Regions from separate parts of the Mesorhizobium sp. BR1-1-15 genome, predicted to be linked through region 3. Evidence: riboswitches for the same ligand, from Rfam matches in the RefSeq annotation. Region 3 holds a riboswitch; each other region holds the start of a gene.

Region 1 (7,013 bases), on a different contig from region 3:
GGTCGACTTGAGGATCGCCTTCTCGCTTTTCAGCGTCGTGAGGCCGGCGGCCGGCTCCGAGCCGGTGCGGCCGTTCTGCGGCCCCGGCGTCACCGAGGCCCCCTTGCCCGCATCGTAGAGATCAATGATTTCGGCCAGCCGTTCCGGCGTCAGGTCTTCGAACGTGTCCTTGAAGATCATGACCATCGGCGCGTTGACGCAGGCGCCGAGGCATTCGACCTCTTCCCACGACAGCGTTCCCTTGTCGTTGGTGTGGAACTGGTCATGGTGGATCTTGGAGCGGCACACGTCCATCAGCGCTTCCGAGCCGCGCAGCATGCAGGGCGTGGTGCCGCAAACCTGGATGTGCGCCCGCGTGCCGACAGGATTCAGCTGGTACTGCGTGTAGAAGGTCGCGACCTCGAGCCCGCGGATGCGCGGCATGCCGAGCATGTCCGAAATCGTCTCGATCGCGGCCTTGGTGACCCAGCCTTCCTGTTCCTGCGCCAGCATCAGCAGTGGAATGATCGCAGACTGTTCCCGGCCCTTCGGGTACTTCTTGATCCATTGCTTGGCCGCGGCCGCGTTCGCCCGGTTGAAGGCGAAGGATGCTGGCTGGACGCTGGCTTCTGCGAGACGACGGACTGACATTTAGCGATCGACCTCACCAAACACGATGTCGAGGGAGCCGAGGACGGCGGTGACGTCGGCCAGCATGTGACCGCGGCACAGGAAATCCATGGCCTGGAGATGCGCGAAACCGGGCGCGCGCAGCTTGCAGCGATAAGGCTTGTTGGTGCCGTCGGAGACCAGATAGACGCCGAACTCGCCCTTGGGCGCCTCGACCGCCGCATAGACCTCGCCGGCCGGCACGCGGTAGCCCTCGGTGTAGAGCTTGAAATGATGGATCAGCGCTTCCATCGAGCGCTTCATCGCCTGGCGCTTCGGCGGCACGACCTTGCCGTCGAGGTTCGACACCGGCCCTGAGCTTTCCTTGCCGAGCAGGAGATCGATGCACTGGCGCATGATCTTCGCCGACTGGCGCATCTCTTCCATGCGCACGAGGTAGCGGTCGAAACAGTCGCCGTTCTTGCCGATCGGAATATCGAAATCGAGCTCCGAATAGCATTCATAGGGCTGCGATCTGCGCAGGTCCCAGGCAGCGCCCGAGCCGCGCACCATGACGCCGGAAAAGCCCCAGGCCCAGGCGTCGGCCAGCGAAACCGTGCCGATATCGACATTGCGCTGCTTGAAGATGCGATTGCCGGTCAGCAACTGATCGAGGTCGTCGATCGATTTCAGGAACGGATCGATCCACTTGCCGATGTCCTCGAGCAGCTTCTGCGGCAGGTCCTGGTGGACGCCGCCCGGACGGAAATAGGCGGCATGCATGCGCGAGCCCGAGGCGCGCTCGTAGAACACCATCAGTTTTTCGCGCTCGACGAAGCCCCACAGAGGCGGCGTCAGCGCGCCGACGTCCAGCGCCTGCGTCGTCACATTGAGGATGTGCGACATGATGCGGCCGATCTCGCAGTAGAGCACGCGGATCAGCTGGCCGCGCTTCGGCACCTCAATGCCGAGCAGGCGCTCGGCGGCCAGCGCGAAGGCATGCTCCTGGTTCATCGGCGCGCAATAATCGAGCCGGTCGAGGTAAGGCACTGCCTGCAGGTAGGTCTTGTGCTCGATCAGCTTCTCGGTGCCGCGATGCAAGAGCCCGATATGCGGATCGACACGATCGACCACTTCGCCGTCCAACTCCAGAACCAATCTCAAAACACCATGCGCGGCAGGGTGTTGCGGTCCGAAGTTGATGTTAAAATTGCGGACGGAAGTTTCGGCCATTACTGCTTTGCCTTCTCATCCCCTGGCAGCACGTAATCGGTGCCTTCCCACGGGGACAGAAAATCGAAATTGCGGAATTCCTGCTTCAGTTCCACCGGCTCGTAGATGACGCGCTTGGCTTCGTCGTCGTAACGCACCTCGACGAAGCCGGTCAGCGGGAAATCCTTGCGCAGCGGGTGACCGTCGAAACCGTAATCGGTGAGAATGCGCCGCAGATCGGGGTGACCCGAAAACAGCACGCCATAGAGATCGTAGGTCTCGCGCTCGAACCAGTCGGCGCCGGGATAGACGCCGGTGATCGACGGCACCATCGTCTCCTCGTCGGCCTGCACCTTGATGCGGATACGCACGTTCTGCTTCGGCGACAACAGGTGATAGACGACGTCGAAGCGCTTGGCCCGTGACGGATAATCGGCGCCGCAGACATCGATGACCGAGATGAATTGGCAGCGCGGATCGTCGCGCAGGAAAGTCACCACTTCGATCAGATCGCGCGGCTCGACATGGATGGTGAGTTCGCCATAGGCGAACACTGCTTCATTGACGCGGCCAATCAATTTTTCGCCGAGATAGGTCGACAGTTCGCTCAGGGATGCGGCCATGGATTTACCGTTCGATCGTGCCGGTGCGGCGGATCTTCTTCTGCAGCAGAAGAATGCCATAGAGCAGCGCTTCGGCGCTCGGCGGACAGCCGGGCACATAGATGTCGACCGGCACGATGCGGTCGCAGCCGCGCACCACCGAATAGGAATAGTGGTAATAGCCGCCGCCATTGGCGCAGGAGCCCATCGAGATGACGTAGCGCGGCTCCGGCATCTGGTCGTAGACCTTGCGCAGCGCCGGGGCCATCTTGTTGGTCAGCGTGCCGGCAACGATCATGATGTCGGACTGGCGCGGAGACGCGCGAGGAGCAACACCGAACCGCTCCGAATCGTAGCGCGGCATCGAGGTGTGGATCATCTCGACGGCGCAGCAGGCGAGGCCGAAGGTCATGAACATCAGCGAGCCGCTGCGCGCCCAGGTGATCAGCGCCTCGGTCGAGGTGACGAGAAAGCCCTTGTCGGCGAGTTCATTGTTGATTTCGAGGAAGAACGGATCATCGGACCCAACCGGCCTGCCGGTATTGGGATCGATCAGACCCTTGGGCTTCGGCGCGACGAGCGTGCCGGAACTGTCGCTCAATCCCATTCGAGCGCTCCTTTTTTCCATTCATAGGCAAAGCCGATGGTCAGCACCGCCAAAAACACCATCATCGACCAGAAACCGAGCATGCCGATTTTCGAGAACGACACCGCCCACGGAAACAGGAAGGCCACTTCCAGGTCGAAGATGATGAACAGGATCGACACCAGGTAGAAGCGGATGTCGAACTTCATACGGGCGTCATCGAACGAGTTGAACCCGCATTCGTAGGCGGAAAGCTTTTCCGGGTCGGGATTGCGATAGGCCACCAGGAACGGCGCCACGATAAGCGCGACGCCGACAGCCGCCGCCACTGCGATAAACAGGACGATGGGCAGGTACGAACTGAGAAGTGCGTTCATGCTGCGGCTTTCCGTTGGCGCCAATCCATTTTGATTACAGCACCAGACCCTATTGCGGAAGCGTGACAGTTTAACCGCTGAACCGTTTTAAGGGGCCTTTGCTGCAACGCGGCGAGGGTTAGCGCAGCGCTTCCGGCGAAGCAAGTCAAACCTTGTTCAAAACACTGGCCTGGACGGCATAAGGGAAGAAACTGGTCCGATCCGCTCCTGTTTGATTTCCTTCGCTTTTTACTCCACTTTTCTCTCCTGACAGAGTTGCCGCCAAAACCCTGCTAGCATGGCCGGAATCAACTGTCCGAACGACGCTCAACAAGCCATCAGAGTCGCATCCGAATGAAGGAAAAGATCTCGCTTGCCACGGCCCGGCGTATCGCGCTCGCCGCCCAAGGGTTCACTGATCCCCGCCCCGCCGGCACGCCCGACCGACGCCACTTCGCCCGCGTGCTCTCGCGTACCGGCCTGCTGCAGATCGATTCCGTCAGCGCGGTGGTGCGCGCTCATTACATGCCGCTCTATTCGCGCCTTGGTCCCTACCCGTTCGCCTTGCTCGACAACGCCGCCGTCACGCGCAAGCGCACGGTTTTCGAATACTGGGCGCACGAGGCTTCCTTCCTGCCGGTCGAGACCTATCCGTTGATGCGTTGGCGCATGCAGCGCGCCGAGCGTGGCGATGAAATGTATCTGGGCCTGGCCAAATGGGGCCGTGAGCACGCCGCCTATATAGAAGAGATCTACCGCGAGGTCGCGGAGCGCGGCCCGATCGCCGCTTCCGCGCTCGAAGGCCAGAAAGGATCCGGCGGCTGGTGGGGCTGGAGCCACGCCAAGCATGCCTTCGAATGGCTGTTCTGGGCAGGACGCATCACCACCGCGCACCGCCGTGGCTTCGAACGCTTCTATGATTTGCCCGAGCGCGTACTGCCGCGGGCGATCCTCGATCTGCCGGTGCCGTCTGCCGAGGACGCGCATCGGGAATTGCTGCGGATATCCGCCCGCGCTCATGGCGTCGCGACAGCAAGCGACCTGCGCGACTATTTCCGCCTGTCGCCGGCCGACATGAAGGGCCGGCTGGAGGAGCTGGTTGAAACAGGCGAGCTGGTGCCGGTGCGTGTCGAGGGCTGGGACAAACCGGCTTACCTCCATAAGGAGGCCCGTATTCCACGAAAAATCGAGGCCCGCGCCTTGCTGGCGCCGTTCGATCCGGTCGTTTTCGAGCGCTCGCGCACGGAGCGGCTGTTCGATTTCCACTACCGCATAGAAATCTACACCCCTGCCGAAAAACGGCAATACGGCTATTACGTCCTGCCGTTCCTGCTCGGCGACAGGATCGTGGCGCGCGTCGACCTCAAGGCCGACCGGCCGGCCAGCGTGCTACGCGTCCACGCGGCCTATGCCGAGCCCAGCGCGCCGCCTGAAACCGCCGCGCAACTCTTCCAGGAATTGACGCAGATGCAGGGCTGGCTCGGCCTCGAACGGATCGAGGTTACGCCCGCCGGCGACCTTGGGCAGCCGCTCGCCGACATTGCCGTGTCGTAGACGCGCGTTGACACCGCCGCCTGCAAGAGCCTAAATCCATTCCAGACGGTCTCCTCTCGGCAAAGGGAGGAGCCAAGAGGGAATGCGGTGCGAAATCTCGATTTCAAATCCGCGGCTGTCCCCGCAACTGTAAGCGACGAGCCAAGGCCGAAAACCACTGGGACGGTCCCGGGAAGGCGGCACGAAGGCGATGACCCGCGAGCCAGGAGACCTGCCGTCTGAGACATAAGAATCCGATCGCCCGGCGGGTTTTCCGGGCAAGGAGCCCGATTTGGAACGCGACAGCAGTTTCCCGGCTGAAACAGCGGACATTTTGTCTGGCGATAGCGACTTGTCTGGCGATAGCGACGCCTTGGCCGGCGTCACTGTTATCATCTGCGCTTCCTGCCGCGACGAGACCGGTTCCGATGCCCATCCCCGCGCCGGCGAAGTTTTGGCTCAAGATACGCGCCAAGCCGCAACGGCCGACAATGTCCGTGTCCGCACCGTCGAATGCCTCGGCAACTGCAAGCGCCGTCTCAGTGCGGCGATTCTTCGCGACGGCTGCTGGAGTTATGTCTTCGGCGACCTGAACATCGCCAGCGGCGCCGATCTCGTCACCGGCGCGAAACTCTTCGCCGCTTCGACCAACGGCCTCATTCCGTGGCGTGGTCGCCCGGATTCCCTCAAGCGCGGCCTCGTCGCCCGCATTCCTCCCCTCGACATGCTGAAGGACTGATCATGACCGCCGCAGTTTCCGCCGCCACTCTCTCCCGCGTCCCCTGTACCGTGGTCACCGGCTTCCTGGGTGCCGGCAAGACCACGCTGGTCCGCCATCTCCTGGAGAACGCGGGCGGCAAGCGGATCGCCATCATCGTCAACGAATTCGGCGACATCGGAATCGACGGCGAGATCCTCAAGGGCTGCGGCATCGACACCTGCCCGGAGGAAAACATCGTCGAACTGGCCAATGGCTGCATCTGCTGCACCGTCGCCGACGATTTCGTCCCGGCGCTCGACCAGATCCTGTCGCTGACGCCGAAGGTCGACCACATCCTGATCGAGACCTCAGGCTTGGCTCTGCCCAAGCCGCTGGTCCAGGCCTTCCAGTGGCCGACAGTGAAGAGCCGGGTGACAGTCGACGGCGTAATCGCCGTGGTCGACGGTCCGGCATTGGCCGAGGGGCGCGTCGCCAACGACATGGACGCCCTGCAGGCGCAACGCGCGCAGGACCAGACACTGGACCACGACGACCCCGTCGAGGAGGTGTTCGAGGACCAGATCGCCTGCGCCGACCTCATCATCCTGTCGAAGAGCGACCTGATGGATGCCGCAGGTTCGGCTCGCGCCAACGCCATCATTGGCGAACACTCCGCCCGCGCCGTGAAGGTCGTGCCGACGGCTCATGGCAAGGTCGATCCGTCCGTGCTGCTCGGGCTAGGCCTCGCCGTCGAGGACGACATCGAGAACCGCAAGTCCCATCATGACGGCGCCTTCGACCACGAGCACGACGACTTCGATACGTTCATCGTCGACATCCCCTCGATCGCCAACCCGGACGACCTGGCAAAGCGCGTCGCGACCGCCGCCGAACAGGAGAACGTGCTGCGGGTGAAAGGCTTCGTCGAGGTCGGCGGCAAGCCGATGCGGCTGTTGCTGCAGGCGGTCGGTCCGCGCGTCAATCATTATTATGACCGCGCCTGGACGGCTGACGACGACCGCCGCTCGCGCCTGGTCGTCATCGGCCTCAAGGGGCTGAACCGCCCGGCGATCGAGCATATCCTCGCCGGCTGAGGCAACACCGACCGCGATGCACATCCTCACCACCACATCCGCCTCGCTCGACGATCTCGCCGAGCCGGTCGATCTGCGGCAGACGCCGGCGGAAATGGTGGCGCTGTCCTTCACGGACAGCGACCTGGCCGGACTGGCAGCGGCCTGGAAAGGCGACGCCGATCGGCTGCCCACGATGCGGCTGGCCGCGCTGCGCGACCTGCGCCACCCCATGTCCGTCGACCTCTGGATCGACAGCGTCGCCCGTCACGCCAAAGTCATTCTGGTGCGTATTCTCGGCGGTTACGAGTGGTGGCGCTACGGCTGCGACCAGTTGGCCGTGGTTGCCCGTGAGCGCGGCAT
Region 2 (7,013 bases), on a different contig from region 3:
GCCGCGGTCGGTGTCGCCGCTCTCGAGTGGATTGCCGAACACGCCGATCGAGCTGACGCTGACATCGGCATCGCCGATCGCGTCGCGGATCTCGCCGGCGAGCCGCCCCAGGTCCTTGCCGCCCAGCGTCTGCCAGAAGAAGGGCTGGACGCTCTCGAAACCGAGCGGCAGGATCTGCCTGATATAGGCGGCCGGATCTTCGAGATTGGCCCGCACCATGGTGCCGATCCTGATGTCGAGAAGCGGGTCCGCCATGGTCATCCTTCCTGCCTGGGGATTTCGATCCGGCGCCCGGTCTCGGCGCTTTCGATGGCCGCGAAAACCATGGCCAGGCTCTTGATATTGTCGGCGCCGCGCGTCTCCGGCTCGGTGCCGGTTTCCACGGCGCGGACGAAATCTTCCATGACGCCGAGATGCCCGCCGATGCGGTCGGCAGGGTCGAGCGGCGGCACCGCTACCGGCACGACCTTGTCGAGCAGGCCTTCGCGTTCCGGCAGCACGGCTTCGGCCTTCAACTCGTCATGCCCATCCCAGGTCAGGCTGCCGCGTTCGCCGACGATGCGCCAGCTGCCTTCCCAACTGGTGCGAAAACCGTCGGCGCACCAGCTGCCGCGGTAAGTGAACATCTTGCCCTGGCCGAGCTCGAAGGTGGCGCTTGCCGACGATCCCTGCCGGTACCAGGAATTGGACGGCTCCCATTCCCGGCAATACACTTCGGTCGGCTCGCCATCGACCATGTAGCGGGCGGCGTCGAATGTATGGATCGCCATGTCGAGCAGCAGCACATGGCGCATGCCTTCGCGGAAACCGCCGAAATGCGGCGCAATGAAAAAATCGGCATGGATGCTGGTCGCAGCGCCGATGGCGCCGGAGCCGAGGAAGCGCCGGATGCGCCGGACGTTGGCGACGTAGCGGCGGTTCTGCACCACGGCATGGACGCGTCGCGCGCGCCGCGCATCGTCGATGATGGCGCGCGCATTGTCCGGGCTGTCGGCCAGCGGCTTTTCCGTCAACAGATGACAGCCATGGGCAAAGGCCGAATTCGCCACGGCGCGACGGGCGGCAGGCACGACCACGTCGAACACCGCATCGGGTCTGGTCTGGGAGAGAACGACGTCGAGATCGGTCCCGATCGCGACCCCGGCGAGGTCGTATTCGCGTGCCCGCTGGCGCGCCCTGTCGGCGTCGAGGTCGACGAGACCGACGATCTTGACGGCAGGGGATTGGCTGATGGCCTCGAGCCAGGTTTTGCTCATGGCTCCGCACCCGACCAGGACGACGTGCATCATCCAGCGCTCCTCCGGCCAACCCCTCCTGGCTGGCACCCACGGCAGTCCGTAAATGACTTCCGTAAACGTTTACGATGACACACCCGATGGCATATATTGTCAATCGGATTTGTACCGTCGGCTCTGAAACGCCTTGGCCGCACGACCGGCTGGTGCTAGCCAGAAGCAGGAGGGGGAGGTCTTGGCGTCCAGCATTCACGATCTTGCGCGGCACCTGAACATTTCGATCGGTACAGTCTCGCGCGCGCTTAACGGGCGCGCCGACGTGAACGCCGAGACACGCCAGCGCGTGCTCGAGGCGGCCCGGAAGCTCAATTATTCACCGAACCACTCGGGCAGGAACCTACGCCGCGGCACCACCCATGCCGTGGCTTTCATGCTGCAGCCGCATCCGGGCGACCAGCAGTATGGCGAGCCGTTCTTCATTCCGTTCCTCACCGGACTGCAAGCGACATTGGCCGAGTGCGGGCTGGACCTGATCATCGTCATGGGCGCGCCGGCGGATTATCAACAGGAGCGGCTGCGCCGCGTCGTCGAGACGCGTCGTGCCGATGCCGTCGTACTGGCCTGGACGCGGCGCGAGGACGATCGCATCGACTATCTGAGCAAGGCCGGCTTTCCCTTCGCGACGCTCGGCCGAAGCCGGTCCGGCGACGACAGCTATCCCTCTCTGGATCTGGATTTCGAGAAGGCGGGCGCCGATGCGGTCGACCGGCTGGTTGCGCGTGGCCACCGCCGCATCGCCGCCATCCGGCCGTCGCTTGACCTGAATTTCGGTTATCTGTTTCTGGAGGGTTATTGCAAGGCGCTGCGGCGGCACGGCATCGAAGTCGATCCCGGCCTGATTGTGGACGGTTTTATCAACGAAGCCGGTGGCTACGCGGTGACACCGCAAGTCATGCGGTCGAAGGATCCGCCGACCGCGATTATCTTCAACAACGACTCGATGGCGCTCGGCGGCTGCAAAGCGCTCGCCGAAATGGGGATCAAGCCCGGGCAGGATGTCGCGGTGATCGTCATCGTCGACACGCCGCTCTGCCGTTATTTCTCGCCGGCGCTGACCGGCTTTCGTCCGAGCCTTGACCCGATGGGGCGGCGGCTCGGCGAAATCCTGCTCGCCTCGCTCCCGGCTTTCGCCGGCGCGAAAGGGCCAGAGATCATTCGCGAGGTCTGGCCGCTGGAACTGGTGGCGCGCGATAGTGATTGACCACACGTTTGTATCGTTATAACAGAACATGCATCGACCTTGCCTCGACGCTGCCTGCATCCTAGGCTGCGACTCGTGATGGTCCCCGCGCCGCAAGGCGAGGGGTGAAAAGGGAACATGGTGAGGCCCGATTTTCGGGTCGAAGCCATGGCTGCCCCCGCAACTGTAAGCGGCGAGCAAAATCCGAGAAGCCACTGGCCGGCAAGGCTGGGAAGGCAGGATGGCGCAACGACCCGCGAGCCAGGAGACCTGCCATCTGCATGGGTTGACCGGACGGGGTGTGCCGGGAGGAGACGCGGGGTTCGGTCTTGTCGACCGGTTCAAGCCAGCTTCCTTCCGTCGCCATTTTTGAAAGTGACGGAAGTTGGACGGCTCCATCGATCGCATTCACTGCATTCCCATGCATCGCATCATCGTGTGCACGCTTTGCCGCGATATCGCCACCGAGGTGAATTCAGGCCAGCGTCCGGCAGGATTGGCAAGCAAGACGCTGGCCCGTATTCCGGCAGGCCCTGCAAGGAATTGCCCATGACCGCGCCGCTTCTCGAGGCCCGCGACCTGGCCGCGGCGGCGGATGGCCTGCATCTGGTGCATCCGGTCAGCCTTTCGGTGGCGGCGGGCGACCGTCTCGCCATCATCGGTCCCAACGGCGCCGGCAAGACGACATTGCTGCGCATGCTGTCGGGCATGCTGCGGCCGAGTTCGGGAGAAGTGAAGCTCACCGGGCGCCTGCTGGACAGGATTTCGACCGCCGAGCGGGCGCTGCACATCGCCGTCGTCGGCCAGACCGATCAACCGGATCCACGGCTGGCGGTGATCGATTATGTCGAGCTCGGCCGGGTTCCGCATACCGGCCGCAGGCACAGGAGCGAGGAACGCGACATTGTCGTCGAGGCGCTGCGCCGGACCGGGCTGTTGCCGCTGCTTGGCCGCACCATCGGCTCGCTGTCGGGCGGCGAGCGCCAGCGCGCCCAGCTTGCCCGCGCCATCGCACAGGAGCCGAAGATCCTGTTCCTCGACGAGCCGACCAACCATCTCGACCCGCGGGCGCGCAGCGAGTTGCTCGAACTGGTTGCAGGCCTCGGCATGACCGTGATCGCGGTGCTGCACGATCTGGCGCTGGTGACGCCTTTCGCCACCAGGGTCGCGGTGATGAGCCATGGCCGGTTGCATGTGCTGGCGCCGCCACGCGAAGCACTCACCCAGCAGCTGATCCGCGAGATCTTCGGTATCGACGTCTTTAGGTTGCGCCACCCGACGGAGGACCGCGAGCTGACGGTGTTCGAGGTTCCGAACCGTGCCGCGCCATCTTCGTGATCGAAGCCATTTCCGGCAGATCCTGTTCAACAAGGAGCAACATCCGTGAAACGCCTTGCCGTGTCTCTTGCCTTCTCCCTGCTCGGCTCTACGGCCTTCGCCTTTCCGGTGACGGTCGACAGCTGCGGCAAGCCGCTGACCTTCGACGCGCCTCCAAAGCGCGCCGTCATTCACGATCTCAACATGGCCGAGATGGCCTTCGCACTGAAGCTGCAGCCGTCGATCGTCGGCCTGACCGGCATCACTGGATGGTACAAGGTCACTCCCGAATTCAAGGCCGAACAGAGCTCGATCCCCGAACTGGCGCCCAAATATCCGACGCTGGAAAACCTGGTCGCTGTCGAGCCCGACTTCTTCTTCGCCGGCTGGTATTACGGCATGAAGCCGGGCGGCGAGGTGACGCCCGATACGCTGGCGCCACACGGCATCAAGACCCTGGTGCTGACGGAAAGCTGCGTCCATCTCGACAAGAACCGGCCTGCCGCTTCGATGGACCTGCTCTATGGCGATGTCGAGAAGCTGGGCAAGATCTTCGGCAAGGAGGCCGAAGCGGATAAGCTCGTCTCCGGCTGGAAGGCGCAGCTCGCCGAAATCACGGCCAAGGTCGGCGACCGCAGGGGAACGCGCGTCTTCCTCTATGATTCCGGCGAGGACAAGCCGTTCACATCAGGCAAGTTCGCCATTCCCAACGCCATGATTTCCGCGGCCGGCGGCGACAACATCATGGCCGACATGGACACCAGCTGGGGCAACACGGATTGGGAGACGGTGGCCTCGCGCAATCCGCAATTCCTCATCCTGCTCGACTATCAGGATGGCGGCGGCTACCGGAAGCTGCTCGATTTCCTGAAAGCGCATCCGGCAATGAAGGAGACGGACGCGGTCAGGAACGAACGCTTCGCGGCGCTTCGCTATGCCGAACTGACCCCCGGACCGGCCAACATCGAAGCGATCGGCAAGATCGCCAGGGCGATGCATCCGGAAGCATTTTAACCGGGAACATGACTTTGCGGCACAAGGCATTCCTATTGGCCATGACGGCGGCGGCGTTGGCAATCGCCGCGTTCGCGCTGCTGTCGATCGCCTATGGCTCGACGATGATTCCGTTGGGCGACGTCGTTGCAGCACTTGGCCATGCGATCGGATTGAAGGGGCATGACGTGTCCGGCCCGGTCGGCAGGATCGTCGTCGACCTCAGATTGCCGCGCATAATCCTGGCCATCTGTGTCGGCGGCGGCCTGGGCGTGGTCGGCGCGCTGTTACAGACGGTGACGCGCAACGATCTTGCCGATCCGTTCCTGTTCGGCCTCTCGTCGGGAGCCGCCGCCGGCGCTGTCTCCGTCATCACCGTCTTCGGCGACAGTTTCGGGATCTGGACGCTACCGATCGCTGCGTTCACCGGCGGTATTCTGGCGGCTTGCGTTGTGCTTTTGCTGGTTGCGCGGGTGAGGGGACAAGGCCCCGAACGGCTGATCCTCGCCGGACTTGCGGTCTCCTTCATGTTCACCGCATTGACCAATTACCTGGTCTTTGCCGGTGACCAGCGCGCCGCCCATTCGGTGCTGTTCTGGACGATGGGCGGGCTCGGCCTTGCGCGGTGGGACAATATCTGGCTGGGTGCGCTTGGGGCCGGCACGATTGCGGCGTACGGGCTGTGGATTCATCGCCGGCTGGACGCTTTCCTGGCCGGCGAAAATGCCGCCGAAAGTCTTGGCGTGCCGGTGGCGCGAATGCGACGGACGACGTTTCTGGTCGCCGCTTTTTCGACCGCGATCCTGGTTTCGGTCGCCGGCGTCATCGGCTTCGTCGGCCTCATGATCCCGCATCTGTCGCGGCCGCTGGCCGGCGCGCTGCATCTGCGCCTGATCGTAAGTTGCGCGCTGTTCGGGGCGGTGCTGTTGCTGGCAAGCGACCTTCTGGCGCGCACATTGCTGCCGCCGCAGGAACTGCCGATCGGCATCATCACCAGCTCGCTCGGCGCCTTCTTCGTTGTCACCATGCTGATCCGCAACCGCTTGTAATGGGTGTCGCGGCGGCCGAAATCATCGGACGCAGCCATGATTGTGCTGCACGGCTGCCATGCACGTTTGCCGGCTTCTGGAACAATGCCGGACTTGAATGATAAGCACGCTTATTATATATGCCACTCATGGTTTCCGAAGGCGTAGACAGATTGGGATTTTTGATCCACGACGTGCAGCGGCTGATGCGAAAGCGCTTCGAAGCGCGCGCCAGCGGCCTTGGCCTGTCCTCGGCGCAATGGCGCCTGATGGTTCGCGTCGCCAAGGAAGCGGGCGTTTCGCAGGCGCGGCTTGCCGAACTGCTTGAAATCGAGCCGATCAGCGTCTCGCGGCTGGTTGACCGGATGGAGGAGGGCGGCTGGATCGAGCGCCGCTCCGACGCCGCCGACCGCCGCGTGCGCATGATCTTCCCAACTCCCAAGGCAAGTGCCGCGTATGCGGAGGTCAAGAGCCTCGCCGGCGAAGTCTATGAGGAGTCGCTGACCGGCGTTTCGCCGGACGATCGCCGCGTCCTGATCAGGGCATTGGATGCGATGGCACAGAATCTCGCGGATGGCGATTCACCGTCCTGCGACAAGGTCAAGAATACGGAAGGCGCAGCAGCATGAACGCGGTAGCCAAGGTCGACGAAAACGCCGCCAAAGTGGAAATGGAAGCGCCGCAGCAGCCGGCCGCGGCCCCTGTTACAATGACACCTCCGGCAGAGCCGGCGCCGGTGCCAAAGAAGAAGCGCCGTCTCGGCCGCTTCTTGTTGATGTTCGCACTGCCGGCGGCGTTGGTCATTGGTGGCGGCTATGTCTGGGTCACTGGAGGGCGCTACCAGGAGACGGAGAACGCCAACCTGCAGCAGGCCAAGGTATCGATCGCCTCGGATACGGCGGGCCGCATCGTTCAGGTCGCCATCTCGGACAATCAGAGGGTGAAGCAAGGCGATCTTCTCTTCGCCATTGACCCCGAGCCTTACCGGATCGCACTTGCGCAGGCCGACGCGGCGGTGGCAGCGGCGCGGCTCAACGTCGAACAGCTGCGCGCCGCCTACAGCCAGGCCATGGCGCAGGAGAAATCCGCCAGCAGCGAAGTTGCCTATGCCCAGTCGCAATACGACCGTGCCGCCGATCTCGCCCAGAAAGGCATCAACGCCAAGTCTTCGCTCGATGAGGCCAGGAACGATCTCGACAA
Region 3 (7,013 bases):
TCTTCCTCATCGCCGGGAACGATGTCGAAGCGGCCGGTCTTCCATTCTTGCTTGGCCTGTTCGATGCGCTCCTTGGAGGACGAGACAAAATTCCACCAGATGTAGCGCTTCGAGCCCAGCGAGGCACCGCCGAAAAGCATGAAATGGGCACCAGCCTGTGAGGATACGACGATCTCGTCGCCGGGCCGGAACACCAGAAGCCGTTCCGCCGGAAACACGTCGCCGGAAATCGAGACCTCGCCTTCCAGCGTATAGATGGCGCGTTCTTCCGCGTCAGCAGGGATTTTCACGCTGGCGCCGGGCGCCAGCCTGAGGTCGGCGTAGAGCGTCTCGGAATCGGCTCGCACCGGGGAACGCAGCCCCTGGAAATCGCCTATAACGATGCGGCCGCTGACGCCTTCCGCGTCGATGTCGGGAAGCCGCGCGACAGCGGTGTTTTCGAAAACCGGCGCCACTTCCTCCTTGCCGTCCGGCAGCGCCAACCATGTCTGCAGCCCCGAGATCGACATCGGCGCGCCGCGCAGTTCTTCCGGCGTGCGCTCCGAATGGACGATGCCGCGGCCGGCGGTCATCAGGTTCACGTCACCCGGCTCGATCACCATCTCGGTGCCGAGCGAATCGCGATGCCTGATCCTGCCGTCGAACAGGTAGGTGACCGTCGACAGGCCGATATGAGGATGCGGCCGGACGTCGAGCGCCTGACCGGCACGCAGGATGGCCGGGCCCATGCGGTCGAAGAAGATGAAGGGACCGACCAGCCGCCTTTTGGCAGTCGGCAAGGCGCGGCGAACCTGAAAACCGCCAATGTCCTTGGCGTTCGGAATGACCATCAATTCGATCTGGTCGCTGGCAAAGGCATCGCCGGCTTCAGGATCCTTCCCGGGAAAGAAGCTCATGAACTCTCCTTGTCAGCGGCCGATGGCTGCTTTGGCCAGATCAGGCAAAGCGGATCGCCGCCTTCGCCCGCAGCTTGGCCGCAACCTCCTCGCGATTGCGCGGATGCTGGTTGGTTTCAAGCGAATCGAGAAGCTCGCGCGCCGACGCCGCGATGGCCTCGACGGCATGGTCGAATGCGTGCTGGTTCTGCTTCGAAGGCCGCGTCGTTCCGCTCAGCTTGCGAACGAATTGAAGGGCTGCATCGCGCACCTCGTCGTTGGTCGCCGGCGGATCAAAATTGAACAGGGTCTTGATGTTTCTGCACATCGCTTCCGTATCTCCTCTTGTCCTGGAGCCGTTTCAATCGGGACGCGTTCTATCCTCAATCATGATCGTGTCAAAAACCAGAGAGACGGCTGCGTGCCTCAATCCGCGTCCAGCGGCTCCGTCCCGACCGGCTTGCCGTCGCGGGACAGCCTGATCTTCTCCACCTTGTCCTCGGCCGCCTTCAGCAGCCGGTCGCAATGCACCTTCAGCGCCTCGCCGCGCTCGTAGATCCTAATGGACTGGTCGAGCGGCACATCGCCACGCTCCAGATCATCGACGATCTTCTCCAGCGCGTCGAGAGCCTGTTCGAAGCTCATCGCCTTGACGTCTTCGTTGGTTTCACCAGCCATCATTCATCCTTTCATCAGTCGCCCGACATGGGCGGCGACCGAAAATGCCAATCCTTGCAGATCGTAGCCGCCCTCGAGCAGGCTGACGAGCCGGTTGCCGCTGTGGCGCGCCGCGCGCTGCATGAGTTGGCCGGTCGCCCAGTCGAAATCATCCTCGGTCAGGTTGATCTCGGCCAGCGGGTCGCGATGATGCGCATCGAAGCCGGCCGAAATAATGATCAGGTCGGGTGCAAAATTGTCGAGCGAGGGCAGCACGCGCGACAGGAAGGCATCGCGGAACGCCTCGCTGCCGGTCTGCGGCGCAAGCGGCGCGTTGACGATGTTGCCGGCGCCGGTTTCGTTCTTTGCTCCGGTGCCGGGGTAGAGCGGCATCTGGTGCGTCGAGCAATAAAGCACGGACGGATCGTCCCAGAAAACATCCTGCGTGCCGTTGCCGTGATGCACGTCCCAGTCGACGATGGCGACACGTTCGATATCGTGTTTGCGCTGTGCATAACGTGCGGCGATGGCCGCCGTGTTGAACAGGCAGAAGCCCATCGCGGTCGCTTTCTCGGCATGATGGCCGGGCGGCCGGGCGGCGACGAAAACGTTGTCTGCCCTGCCGGCAAAGACGTCGTCGACGGCGGCGTTGGCGGCTCCGATCGCGGTGATCGCCGCCTGCCAGCTCTTCGGGCTGGCCGTTGTGTCGGCATCGATGCGGGCGATGCCCGTCTCGGGAATGGCGGCGCGTACCCGCTCGACGAAATCCTCGGGATGCGCGTAGAGAATGGTGGCCTCATCGCCTTGTGGCGCCTCGAGGCGGTCGAGCGCGGCAAAAGCCTCGTCGTCGAGCACGCGCTCAATGGCGCGCAAGCGGTCCGGCCGCTCCGGATGGCCGGGTGGCGTGATGTGCTCGAGGAAGATCGGATGGGTGTAGAGACGAGTGGCCATGCTCCCTATCTAGTGCCCCGGCGCGGCGATGGCCATGCGTTGCGGCCTGATGGTTGGGGAAAATCGCGCTTGCGTCCGTTCGCGTCGCCGCGGGGATTGGCGGCGCAGGGGCTTCGTCGTAAAGTCCCCGCCACTGCCTGGTGCCCGCCGCGAGCGGGAGAATCGGGAACACGGTTTGATACCGTGGCGTGCCCAACGCTGTAAGGGGGACCGCGCCGGTAAATGCCACTGTCGATGACGGGAAGGCGCCGGATGCGGGTTGATCCCGAGCCAGAAGACCGGCCTGGCAGGCATCGTCATCCGCATGGTCAGGCGGACGGCAGTTGATTGCAATCGCAAGGGGACAAGCGATGCCGGACAATATGACCATCCCCGTGGGTGACGGATTCGACCAGATGGCGCGCGATGCGGTCTACCGCGCCATGTTCACGCGGCGCGATGTCCGCAGCCATTTTACATCAGAGGCCGTCGACGACGAGGTCTTGGCGCGGCTGCTGCTTGCCGCCCATCACGCGCCATCGGTCGGCTTCATGCAGCCATGGAATTTCATCGTCATTCGTGGCACCGAACGACGGGAACAGGTGCGCGACCTGTTCCTCGCGGCGCGCGAGCAGGAATTGCCGGCGATCGAGGAAGAGCGGCGGGCGCTCTACCGCAAGCTCAAGCTGGAAGGCATCTGCGAAAGCGCGCTCAATATCTGTATCACCTGCGACCGCCGACGCTCACAGGGTTCGCCGCTGGGACGCTGGCACAATCCCGAGATGGATCTCTACAGCACGGTCTGCGCGGTGCAGAATTTCTGGCTGGCGGCGCGCGCCGAAGGCGTCGGCGTTGGCTGGGTCAGCATTATCGAGGCGCAGGCGTTGAAAGGCCTTCTGTCGATTCCCGAGCATGTGACGCCGGTGGCCTATCTCTGTGTCGGCCGTGTCTCGGAGTTCGCGCCGAAACCGGACCTCGAAACACATGGCTGGGGGCGGCGGCTGCCGCTGCCCGAGCTGATCATGAGCGAGACGTTTTGCGGACAGGGCGAAGTTCCGCTCAAATCAACGATCGCACGCCTCAAGGCGGCAACATGCGAAAAGTCTGACAAACCCTTGATTTGATTGCCGATACGGCATGCGCAGCGCGCTGCCGGCGGCCTGCCGTCGTCAGGCGGCTCCGGCATCCTTCCTCAACAATCCTTCGAGCAGTTGCTTGAATGCCGCCACCACGGTCTTCGACGTCGCTTCCGGGTCGTTCGAATTGGCGATCCGCTGCGCCGCCTGGCTGCTCGCCCCGTTGATCAGCCGTGCCGCGGTCTCGGGGTCTACGCCCGGGACAACCACCCCGTCGCCCTGCAGCGTCGTCAGGTGATCGGTCATCGACGCGACGCAGGCATTGGCGTTCGGCCATTGCGCGGGATCCCCCAGCACGGCCGGACCGTCCCGAAACATGATGCGCTGGATTTCCGGCTCCAGCGCCATTTCGATGTAGCTCGTGCATTCGTCGACGAAGCTTTGCCAGCGGGTCGGTGCTTTCGCTGCAACCTCATTCACCCGTGCCGCCATCTCGGCGTCTATCTCGGCGATAACCGCCTGCAAAAGCCCCTTCTTGTCCCCGAAATGATGATAGAGCGCACCGCGCGTCAGCCCTGCCGATGCGGTGAAATCATCCATCGATGCCTCGGCATAACCGATCGTTCCGAACGCATGCCGGGCCGCGGCAATCAATTTGGCGCGCGTTTCGGCGATCATTTCCCTGCGGGGCTTGTGCATCTCTTCTGGCCTTATCTACATACGTCACGTATGCCAATTGACATACGCGACGTATGATCTATTTAGTATTCATACGCATCGTATGTAATTTCCGAATCGCCTTTTGTCGAGGAACGGATCATGCAGAACCCCTATTCCGAGATCTTTCGAGCCCCTGGCGCCAAGGGCTTTGCCGCTGCAGGCTTCATGGCGCGCCTGCCGATCGCCATGGCGCCGATCGGCATCGTGGCGATGCTGTCGCAGACGCGTGGCGAATACTGGCTGGCGGGTGCCGTCTCGGCGACATTCGCGCTGGCCAACGCTTTCCTGGCGCCGCAGATCTCCAGGCTGGTCGACCGCCTCGGCCAGACATGGATCGTCGTGCCCACCACCATCATCTCCGTGCTGGCATTCCTGCTGCTGATTGCGTCGGCCAACCAGGATTGGCCGGTATGGACAATGTTCGTGTCGGCGCTGCTGGCAGCGGCCATGCCCAGCATGCCGGCAATGGTGCGCGCGCGCTGGACCGAGCTTTTTCGCGGCCGGCCGGAGATGAACACCGCCTTCGCCTTCGAATCGGCGGCCGACGAACTGGTCTATATCGCCGGCGCGTCGCTGTCGGTGGGCCTCAGTGCGGCGCTGTTTCCGGAAGCAGGCATGCTGGCGAGCACGTTGTTTCTCGCTTTGGGCTCGATAGCATTCATCCTGCAGCGATCGACGGAGCCGAAAGTGCGGCCGGTGGACCATGGTTCGACTGGCTCGGCAATCCGCCTGCGGCCGGTACAGATCATCACCTTCGCCCTAATCTTCATCGGCGCGACCTTCGCGACGACGGAAGTGAGCACGGTGGCGATCACCAAGGAGTTCGGCCAAGCCGGTGCCGCAAGCCTGGTGATCGGCGTCTATGCGCTGGGATCGTTCGTGTTGGGCATCGTGGTCGGCGCGCTCAACCTCAAGACGCCGCTACAGCGCCAGCTGACCGTCGCGGTCGCCATCATCGCAGTCAGCACGATTTTGCCGCTCACCGCCGACAGCGTGCCGATTTTGGCGCTGACCGTCTTCATCAGCGGCGTGGCGATCTCGCCGACTTTCATCACGGCATTCGGCCTGATCGAACGGCATGTGCCGGAAGCGATGCTGACCGAGGGCATTACCTGGGTGACAACGGGAATCGGCATCGGCATGGCGCTGGGCTCTTTCGCCGCCGGCGCGGTGGTGGATGCGTTCGGCGCCCAGAACGGGTTCTGGGTCTCGGTGGTCGCGGGCGGCATCGCGCTGGTCACGGTGCTGCTCGGCCAGCGCAGTCTTGCCACTCACAAATGCGAGTTGGATGGGTGTGAAGCGGCCGTCGCTGCCGCGGAATGAACCATGACGCGTCCGGTTCAGCGGATCGGACGCTATTGCCGCCGTCGAACCTAGAGAATCTCGGTCTTGGCGATGTGGATGCCAAAACCTTCGAGGCCGACATAGTGGCGCTCGCGCGAGGCGATCAAATTGATCGAGGAAATGCCGAGATCCTTCAGGATCTGAGCACCGAGCCCGATCTCGCGCCATTCATTCTCGCGGCGGCGCGCCTCTTCGTGGTCCTCCCGGTCGCCGCTCGCCGGCCGGTTGCGCTCCTGGTGGGCGACACCGACCGAGCCCTCGCGCAGATAGACGATGACGCCGCGCTTGCGCTCGCCCATCGCCTTCATGATGGCGTCCAGCCGGTGGCTGGTGCCGAAGACGTCGGTCACCACGTCCTCGGAGTGCAGACGCACAGGCACCTCTTCCCCATCGCGGATGTCGCCGAAGACGACGGCGACATGATGCATGGAATCCCAGGGCAGCGTGTAGGTGAAGACTTGCGCCTTGCCGCCGAGCGTGTCGATCTCGGAGCATGCCACGCGTTCGACCAGTGTTTCCTTGCGTTGCCGATAGGCGATGAGGTCGGCGACCGAGACCTGCTTGAGGCCGTGCTCCTCGGCAAAAGCCGCGACCTGCGGGCCGCGCTTGACGGTGCCGTCATCATTGACCAGTTCCGAGATCACGCCGATCGGCGGCAGGCCGGCGAGCTTGCACAGATCGACGGCCGCCTCGGTATGGCCCGAACGCATAAGCACGCCGCCTTCGCGCGCGATGAGCGGGAAGATGTGGCCGGGGCGGACGAAATCGGAGGCGCCGACATTGCCGTTGGCGAGATTGCGCACGGTCAGCGTGCGGTCGTCAGCTGAAATGCCAGTCGTGGTGCCGTGCTTGAAATCGACGCTAACCGTGAAGGCGGTGGTGTGCGCCGAATCATTGTCGGCGACCATCGGCGCAAGGTTGAGGCGCTTGGCCTCCTCGCGCGGCATCGGCGTGCAGACGATGCCCGAAGTGTTGCGCACGATGAAGGCCATCTTTTCCGGCGTGCAATGGACGGCGGCGACGATCAGGTCGCCCTCGTTCTCGCGCCCGTCATCATCCATGACGACGACGATCTCGCCCCGCTCGAAGGCGCGGATTGCTTCGACGATCTTTTTCTGGTCGTAAGACATGGAAATGCTCGCTTCGCTCGCAAGGGAGTAGGGGAATAGGGCAGTAAGGGAGTAAGGGAGTAAGGGAGTAAGGGAAAGGAAAAATTGCTCGTCTCGCGGGCAGCTTAACAGACTGCCCTACTGCCCTACTGCCCTACTGCCTTCCTTGCCTGTCTGTCCTCGGTGCCGCAGATAATGGTCGGCGATTGCGCAGGCAACCATCGCCTCGCCGATCGGTACGGCGCGAATGCCCACACACGGATCATGGCGACCCTTGGTCATCACTTCGACGTCGTTGCCGT

Evidence for each region. A riboswitch is a leader RNA that binds a small molecule or an ion and turns the genes downstream of it on or off. The one in region 3 is predicted to bind cobalamin.
Region 1: linked by a shared signal. The riboswitch ahead of LB541_RS24555 (DUF1636 family protein) and the one ahead of bluB (5,6-dimethylbenzimidazole synthase) in region 3 are both predicted to bind cobalamin.
Region 2: linked by a shared signal. The riboswitch ahead of LB541_RS21075 (ABC transporter ATP-binding protein) and the one ahead of bluB (5,6-dimethylbenzimidazole synthase) in region 3 are both predicted to bind cobalamin.

What each region holds. Positions count from the first base shown of each region.
Region 1 covers NZ_JAIUIF010000018.1:60,677-67,689, reverse strand. Annotated here, with positions in the region: gene LB541_RS24585 (NADH-quinone oxidoreductase subunit E) at 1-630, opposite strand, end outside; gene LB541_RS24580 (NADH-quinone oxidoreductase subunit D) at 631-1,821, opposite strand; gene LB541_RS24575 (NADH-quinone oxidoreductase subunit C) at 1,821-2,423, opposite strand; gene LB541_RS24570 (NuoB/complex I 20 kDa subunit family protein) at 2,428-3,009, opposite strand; gene LB541_RS24565 (NADH-quinone oxidoreductase subunit A) at 3,000-3,365, opposite strand; gene LB541_RS24560 (winged helix-turn-helix domain-containing protein) at 3,699-4,898, shown strand; cobalamin riboswitch at 4,928-5,132, shown strand; gene LB541_RS24555 (DUF1636 family protein) at 5,170-5,616, shown strand; gene cobW (cobalamin biosynthesis protein CobW) at 5,619-6,671, shown strand; gene LB541_RS24545 (cobaltochelatase subunit CobN) at 6,688-7,013, shown strand, end outside.
Region 2 covers NZ_JAIUIF010000013.1:64,310-71,322, forward strand. Annotated here, with positions in the region: gene LB541_RS21060 (sugar phosphate isomerase/epimerase family protein) at 1-255, opposite strand, end outside; gene LB541_RS21065 (Gfo/Idh/MocA family protein) at 258-1,289, opposite strand; gene LB541_RS21070 (LacI family DNA-binding transcriptional regulator) at 1,471-2,496, shown strand; cobalamin riboswitch at 2,559-2,768, shown strand; gene LB541_RS21075 (ABC transporter ATP-binding protein) at 3,025-3,813, shown strand; gene LB541_RS21080 (ABC transporter substrate-binding protein) at 3,859-4,806, shown strand; gene LB541_RS21085 (FecCD family ABC transporter permease) at 4,815-5,834, shown strand; gene LB541_RS21090 (MarR family winged helix-turn-helix transcriptional regulator) at 5,963-6,442, shown strand; gene LB541_RS21095 (HlyD family secretion protein) at 6,439-7,013, shown strand, end outside.
Region 3 covers NZ_JAIUIF010000001.1:335,621-342,633, forward strand. Annotated here, with positions in the region: gene LB541_RS01615 (pirin family protein) at 1-896, opposite strand, end outside; gene LB541_RS01620 (DUF2277 domain-containing protein) at 937-1,203, opposite strand; gene LB541_RS01625 (exodeoxyribonuclease VII small subunit) at 1,302-1,553, opposite strand; gene LB541_RS01630 (histone deacetylase family protein) at 1,557-2,483, opposite strand; cobalamin riboswitch at 2,605-2,785, shown strand; gene bluB (5,6-dimethylbenzimidazole synthase) at 2,834-3,586, shown strand; gene LB541_RS01640 (TetR/AcrR family transcriptional regulator) at 3,632-4,237, opposite strand; gene LB541_RS01645 (MFS transporter) at 4,358-5,581, shown strand; gene ribB (3,4-dihydroxy-2-butanone-4-phosphate synthase) at 5,632-6,732, opposite strand; gene aroC (chorismate synthase) at 6,850-7,013, opposite strand, start outside.